Regions from separate parts of the Azospirillum sp. Marseille-Q6669 genome, predicted to be linked through region 3. Evidence: predicted binding sites of a transcription regulator. Region 3 holds the regulator's gene; each other region holds the start of a gene.

What was found. The regulator PhoB, encoded in region 3, activates phosphate uptake and scavenging genes when phosphate is short. The targets are predictions, from matches to a motif close to TNTCATAAAACTGTCA.
Region 1: a site for PhoB is predicted at 1,153-1,168, ahead of ACWPXE_RS19000 (HesB/IscA family protein). Genes of this name have one in related genera too.
Region 2: a site for PhoB is predicted at 936-951, ahead of ACWPXE_RS21070 (diacylglycerol/lipid kinase family protein). Genes of this name have one in related genera too.

The regions. Positions count from the first base shown of each region.
Region 1 is NZ_CBCOOP010000003.1:349,564-351,825, forward strand. Features, by position in the region: gene nifU (Fe-S cluster assembly protein NifU) at 1-575, opposite strand, end outside; gene ACWPXE_RS19000 (HesB/IscA family protein) at 624-1,004, opposite strand; gene ACWPXE_RS19005 (hypothetical protein) at 1,285-1,785, shown strand; gene ACWPXE_RS19010 (hypothetical protein) at 1,807-2,262, opposite strand, start outside.
Region 2 is NZ_CBCOOP010000003.1:791,525-793,786, reverse strand. Features, by position in the region: gene ACWPXE_RS21070 (diacylglycerol/lipid kinase family protein) at 1-910, opposite strand, end outside; gene ACWPXE_RS21065 (UDP-2,3-diacylglucosamine diphosphatase) at 1,106-1,957, shown strand; gene ACWPXE_RS21060 (glycosyltransferase family 4 protein) at 1,954-2,262, shown strand, end outside.
Region 3 is NZ_CBCOOP010000005.1:183,509-185,770, reverse strand. Features, by position in the region: gene phoU (phosphate signaling complex protein PhoU) at 1-507, shown strand, start outside; gene phoB (phosphate regulon transcriptional regulator PhoB) at 539-1,243, shown strand; gene ACWPXE_RS26160 (hypothetical protein) at 1,441-1,698, opposite strand; gene ACWPXE_RS26155 (DsrE family protein) at 1,704-2,141, opposite strand; gene ACWPXE_RS26150 (HesA/MoeB/ThiF family protein) at 2,168-2,262, opposite strand, start outside.

The DNA of each region.
Region 1 (2,262 bases), on a different contig from region 3:
GCGCCGGTCTTGGCGAGCACGGCCTCCAGAACCTCCTCGATCTTCTCGTGGCAGGTCTGGCAGGAGCCGCCGGCCTTGGTGTAGTGGGTGACCTCCTCCAGCGTGGTCAGGCTGTTGACGGTCACCGCGCGCTCGATCATCGCCGCGTCGATGCCGAAGCACTTGCAGACCAGCTCGCCTTCCTCATGGTCGTCGACCCATTCCTCGCCCTTGAAGTTGGCGATGGCGGCGCGGAGCGCCTCGGCGCCCATGACCGAACAGTGCATCTTCTCCGGCGGCAGGCCGCCCAGATACTCGGCGATATCACGGTTGGTGACGGCCAGCGCCTCGTCCACCGTCTTGCCGATGATCATCTCCGTCAGCGCCGACGAGGACGCGATGGCCGAGCCGCAGCCGAAGGTCTGGAACTTCGCGTCCTCGATGACCTGGCTGTCGGGGTTGACCTTCATCATCAGCTTCAGGGCGTCGCCGCAGGTGATCGACCCGACCTCGCCCACGGCGTTCGCCTCATCCAGCGCGCCGGCGTTCTTCGGGTTGAAGAAGTGTTCCTTGACCTTGTCGGTGTAGTTCCACATGACGCCTTGCCTTTCCCGCGTTACCGGGTGGGGGGAGTGTGTTCGGGGTTAGTGGGCGGTGCCGCAGCCGCCGGCCGCTGGCGCGGAGGAGCAGCTGCCCCCCGGTCCCGCCGAGAAGGACTTGCCGCAGCCACAGCTGCCCGTCGCGTTCGGGTTGTCGAACTTGAAGCCCGCGCCCTCGACCCCTTCGACGAAATCGACCACCACGCCGGTCAGGAAGGGCTGGCTGGTCGGATCGACGAAGATCGTCACCGGGCCGAAGGTCAGCACGGCGTCTTCGTCGCCTGCCGTGGCCTCCAGCCCCATCTGGTACTTCATGCCGGCGCAGCCGCCGTCCGCCACCGCGATGCGCAGCCCGGCCGCAGCACCGCCGGACTTCGCCAGCACGCGCTCCAGGGTGTTCACCGCCGCATCCGTCAGGGTCACCATGTCTGCCGCCTCCAAATGCTCCGTCGGGCATGCCGACCGATCCTGGTCATAGAACAGCAAGCGGCGTGCCAACTACTAAGATATTGATTTTGAATGATTGTCAGGCCGGCGGGCTGATGCCTTCCCGACAATTGTCAGGTCGGACCCCTGTCGGGTTTATGACATCCTGCGACGAAAGGACGCACAATTTGTTTATGGGCTTTTGCGAAGTCCGCTTGCGGCTCATACAGAATTGTCGGTCAGGCGCACAGTGTCGGAAAACAACGGAAGGGAACGGGTGATGGAGCGGCCGGTCGAACTGCGGATGTCCAACGGGCGCATGGCCTTCGGCGAGGTGCCGGAGCACATCGACGAGAAGCTGCAGGAGGCGGTGAAGGCCCGCCCCGACGCCGTGGCCTGCGAGGCCCTGCTGTGGGAGGCGCACCGGATGGGGCCGCGCGTCCTGCCGGTCTTCTACGCGCTCTACAAATTCTACTTCAACCGCAAGCGCTTCGCGGACGCGGAGCGAGTGGCGACGATCGGGCTGGACGCGGCGGCGCGCGAGGGCGGCTATCCCGGCGATTGGCGGAGTCTGCGCGCGGACAGCGCGGATTGGACGAAGGAAGGGCCGCCGCGCTTCACCCTCTTCACCCTGAAGGCGCTGGCCTTCATCAGCCTGCGCAGCGGGCGGGTGGAGGAGACGAGGGCGATCCTCGCCAAGCTGGCGGAGATCGACCCGCAGGATCAGGTGGGCTATGGCGTCATCGCCGCGCTGGTGAAAGGGCTGGACGGGGCGGCCTAAGCGTCAGGGGGAATAGGGCAATCAATAATGGGGAATTAGGCCCCGCACGTAATCGACGCTGACGGCGGATTGCGCCGATCCCGCCGCCTCGGTGATTTGGGCTGGATTGCTGCGGTTTATGCCGTGATCTTTGGGAACGTCGAACCTGTACACGGCACCGGGCTTTGCGGATGACAGGATCGGGTCGAGGGCGCGCAGCCAAGCGCGTCGATCAGGGAGCGACTCGCCGCCGGATGGACCGGCGATAAGGGGCTTGATGGCCGCGTCCTCGAGCGAGAATTCAGAATCTTTCTCCACGGTTCGGGAGGAGGGCAGGCCGGCGCGCTCCGACAGGATGGCGGCGGCGTCCTTCTCCCCGATGCCGCGCAACGCACCGTCTATGCCGTCGAGACTGACGCCCAGCGACTTCAGCTTGTAAGCGGCATCGCCTTCCTTTTTGGTATAGTTCAGACGGGAGTCGGTGAAATCCGTCCCAAA
Region 2 (2,262 bases), on a different contig from region 3:
CCAGCGCGATCTCCACCGGTAGACGGGCGATCACGTCGCCGTCGCCCTGCACGGGTTCCCCCACCGGCCCATCGATGACCACCCGCCGGGCCGGCAGGATGCGGTAGTCGGGGAAGCGCGGCAGACGACCGGCGGTGACGCCCCACAGATAGCGCAGGGTGTTCCCCCGCCCCGCCCGCGGGAACAGGCAGACGTGCAGCCGCGGGTCGGTCAGCCGGGCGTCGGGCGCGCAGACGAAGCGCCCTCCGTAGAAATGCCCCTTGGCGACGATGACGGAGGCGACCTCCACCGGCTCCGCATCGTCCACCGCCACGCGGTAGGGGCCGCCGCCGCCCGCGGCGATCCGGGCCAGCGTTTCCATCGCGTAGGCACCCTTGCCGATCAGCCGCTTCAGCCGCATGTCCACCCGCTCGACCACGCGGGCGTCCAGGCCGGCACCGGCCATCATGGCGAAGGCGCGTCCATTCGCCACACCCAGATGCACGGGCAGCGTGCGCCCTTCCGCCAGCACCCGCGCCACGCCCTCCGCATCCAGGGGCAGGTCCAGTTCATGGGCGAGCACGTTGGCGGTGCCCAGCGGCACGATGCCTAAGGGTATTGTCGTTTCCCCGCGTCCGCGCGCGCCCAGCCCGTTGACCACTTCGTTGATGGTGCCGTCGCCACCCGCGGCGACCACCGCGTCGAAGGCGCCAGGGGCCACCGCGCGGGCCATCGCCTCCGCGTCGCCGCGCCCGCCGGTGGCCCGAAGCGTCACCGGGGCCCCGTAGCGCTGCTCCAGCAGTTCCAGCACCGCACCCAGACGGCGCGCCCGGCGGGCGCCGGCCACCGGGTTGTGGATGACCAGAAGACGACGCCGGGTCGCCGCGGCCGGCCCGGACGCCTCAGGCACCGATTCGCCCCCGTCAGCCACACCAGCCTCCAATATGACCATCCTGTGTCAGTTTTGATGAAGTCATTTTTCGCCTTTGTTACGCTAACAAGAAGTCTTATCGAAATTATAGGCTCCTACAAATGCGAACACTTGAAAACATTGTCAAGACAATGGCCCACGGATATAGGGAAGACGTTTTACCGAAACCTTGCCGGAACGGCGATGGAGCGGGGCATGAACGCATCACGCGACGTCAAGCGATACCGCAGCATCTGGATCTCCGACGTCCATCTGGGCACGCGGGGATGCAAGGCGGAGTATCTTCTCGATTTCCTGAAGCACAACGAGTCCGACCACCTCTATCTCGTCGGCGACATCGTGGACGGCTGGCGGCTGCGCAAGACATGGTACTGGCCGCAGGCGCACAACGACGTGGTGCAGAAGATCCTGCGCCGGGCGCGCAAGGGTGTGCAGGTCTATTACATTCCCGGCAACCACGACGAGGCCGCCCGCGATTACGTCGGCCTGCAGTTCGGCGGCGTCCAGGTGGTCGAGGAGATGATCCACGTCACCGCCGACGGGAGGCAGCTTCTGGTCACCCATGGCGACCGCTTCGACGTGGTGGTGAAGTACGCCCGCTGGCTGGCCTTCATCGGCGACAACGCCTACGTGTTCCTGCTCCAGGTCAACACGCTGTTCAACTGGGTCCGCCGCAAGCTGGGCTTCCCCTACTGGTCCCTGTCCGCCTTCCTGAAACACAAGACGAAGACGGCGGTCGAGTTCATCGGCAATTACGAGACCGCTCTCGGCGACGAGGCCCGGCGCCGCAGGGTGGACGGGGTCGTCTGCGGCCACATCCACACCGCGGAAATCCGCGACATGGAAGGAATCCTCTATTGCAACGACGGCGACTGGGTCGAGTCCTGCACCGCCTTGGTCGAGCATCCCTGCGGCCGGCTGGAGATCATCGATTGGGCGGCGGACATCCGCCGGCGCGTCGCAACGACGCTGCCCGCCCGCATCCCGGCCAAGGAGAAGCCGGAGACTGTGAAGGAGAAGGCCTCCAAGGAGTCGGTTGCGGCGTGAACATCCTGATCGTCTCCGACGCCTGGCTCCCCCAGGTCAACGGCGTGGTGCGCACCATCGGCACCGTCCGCTCGGAGTTGGAGGCCATGGGCCACCGGGTCGAGGTGATCGGCCCCGACCGCTTCCGCACCGTGCCCATGCCCACCTACCCGGAAATCCGGCTGGCGCTGGGCGCGGGGCGGCGGCTGAACGCGATGATCGACGCGCTGCGCCCCGATTGCATCCACATCGCCACCGAAGGGCCGCTGGGCTTCGCCGCCCGGCGCTATTGCCTGCACCGCGGCCGGCCCTTCACCACCGCTTAC
Region 3 (2,262 bases):
GGCGACTACGCCTCCAACATCGCCAAGCGCTCGCTGGCGCTGGCCCAGGTGCCGGTGGTGCGCCCGGCGGCGGCCATCCCGCGCATGGGGCGGCTGGTCGAGTCGATCATGAAGGACGTGCTGGACGCCTACATCGAGCGCGACGTCCAGCGCGCCATCGCCGCCTGGGAGCGCGACGAGGAGCTGGACGACCTCTACACCAGCCTGTTCCGCGAGGTCCTGACCTACATGATGGAGGACCCGCGCAACATCACGCCCTGCACGCACCTGCTGTTCATGGCGAAGAACCTGGAGCGGATCGGCGACCACGCCACCAACATCGCCGAGACCATCCATTATCTGGTGGTCGGGACGACGCTGCGCGCGGCGCGCCCGAAGAACGACGGCAGCAGCTTCGCCGTGGTCGAGCCGGGTGGTTCGGTCATGGATGCGGCCACGGAGGCGGTGGAACGGGGATTGCCGCGGGACGGCGGCCCGGATAACGATGGAGCGGGACATGCCGCGTGACGGCGAGACGCGCAGTGGGAGCGGGACAAGCATGAATTCGGCGCTGAAGCCGCTCGTTCTCATCGTCGAGGACGAAGCCGACATCGTGACGCTGCTGAAGTACAATCTGGAGAAGGAAGGCTTCCGCGTGAACGCCGCCACCGACGGCGAGGAAGCTCTTCTGCTGGCCGGGGAGCAGACGCCGAACATCGTCCTGCTCGACTGGATGCTGCCGCTGATGTCGGGGCTGGAGGTTTGCCGCCAGATGCGCCGCAACAGCAAGATGCGCGATATCCCGATCATCATGCTGACCGCCCGTGGCGAGGAGGCGGACCGCGTGCGCGGCCTGAACTCCGGCGCCGACGACTACATCACAAAGCCCTTCTCCCCGACCGAACTGGTCGCCCGCATGCGCGCCGTTCTGCGCCGCTCGGCCCCCGGCATGACGGACGAGACGCTGCAGTTCGCCGACGTGACCATGGATCTGGCCGCCCACCGAGTGCGCCGGAACGGTCGCGACGTGCATCTGGGGCCGACCGAGTTCCGCCTGCTGCGCCATTTCATGCAGCATCCCGGCCGCGTCTTCTCGCGCGAGCAGCTTCTCGACGTGGTGTGGGGCCACGACGTCTATGTCGAGCCGCGCACCGTCGACGTTCACATCCGCCGCCTGCGCAAGGCGATGAACGAGGAGACGGAGATGGACCTGATCCGCACCGTCCGCTCGGCGGGCTACGCGCTGGACAGCAAGTCCGTGTGAGCGGCAGGAGTTTTGGGGGGCAATAGGGTTTTCACGGATTTGGACACGGATTTCACGGATTTTTATACTCGTGCGCAGCTCGTGTCGGATCGATCAGCTTGCACGAAGCAAGTCCAAGAAAAATCCGTGTCATCCGTGCTTAAATCCCTGCAATCCGTGTGAATTTTGTTGTTCGCCGAGAATCCGAAGAGCTGCCCTCACCCCTCCAGCAGCCCCACCGCCTCCCGCAAAATCGCTACCTTCGGGCCGAAGCGCTTTGCCGGGTCGCTGTCCTCGATGAAGCCGATCATCATGCGCAGGGCGTGCGCCACCCGCGGTGCGAGATCGGGATGCGCCGTCACATGCTGCGCCAGATGGACCAGCGCGTCCCGGTAGGGGCGGCCCTCGAAGCCCTCCGCGGCGATCGCCTCGAAGCGGTTCGCCTGTTCGATCACCAGGCTGTGGTCGTCGGTCATCGCGCTCACACGAACAGGATCGCGCCGGTCTTCGGCGCGTCGTTCAGGAAGGTGACGACGCCGCCGGTCATCACCGGCACGTCGAGGCGCAACTGCACACCGGCAGGCAGGCCGAGCGCGCGCAGCCCCATTTCGCAGGCCATGACCGTGACCTTCAGCATCACGCAGGCCTCCAGCAACTCCTCGAAGCCGGCCAGTCCGTTGGCGGTGAAGGCGGCGTCGCGCTCCGCCGGGCGGCTGCCGTCGTCGGCGGGGTCCAGCCGGTGCCAGCCCGGCGCGCCGTCCGCACCCTCGGCCAGCAGCGTGTTCAGGGCGCGGCCGGTGAAGAACAGCGTGACCTTGCGGTTGGTCGCCGCCGCCGCGCTGGCCATCACCAGGGCGTAGTGAACCCGGTCGAAGCCGCCCGCGAACAGGACGATGGACAGGGACTCAGGACCTTCCATGACTAAAGGGTTCTCCCAATCGCCGCTCAGTGGGCGGACAGGTCGTGGATGGTCGGGTGGGGGCCGCACAAGGGGCAGTCCGGGTCGCGGCGCACGGTGATGCGCTGGAAGGAGGCGTGCA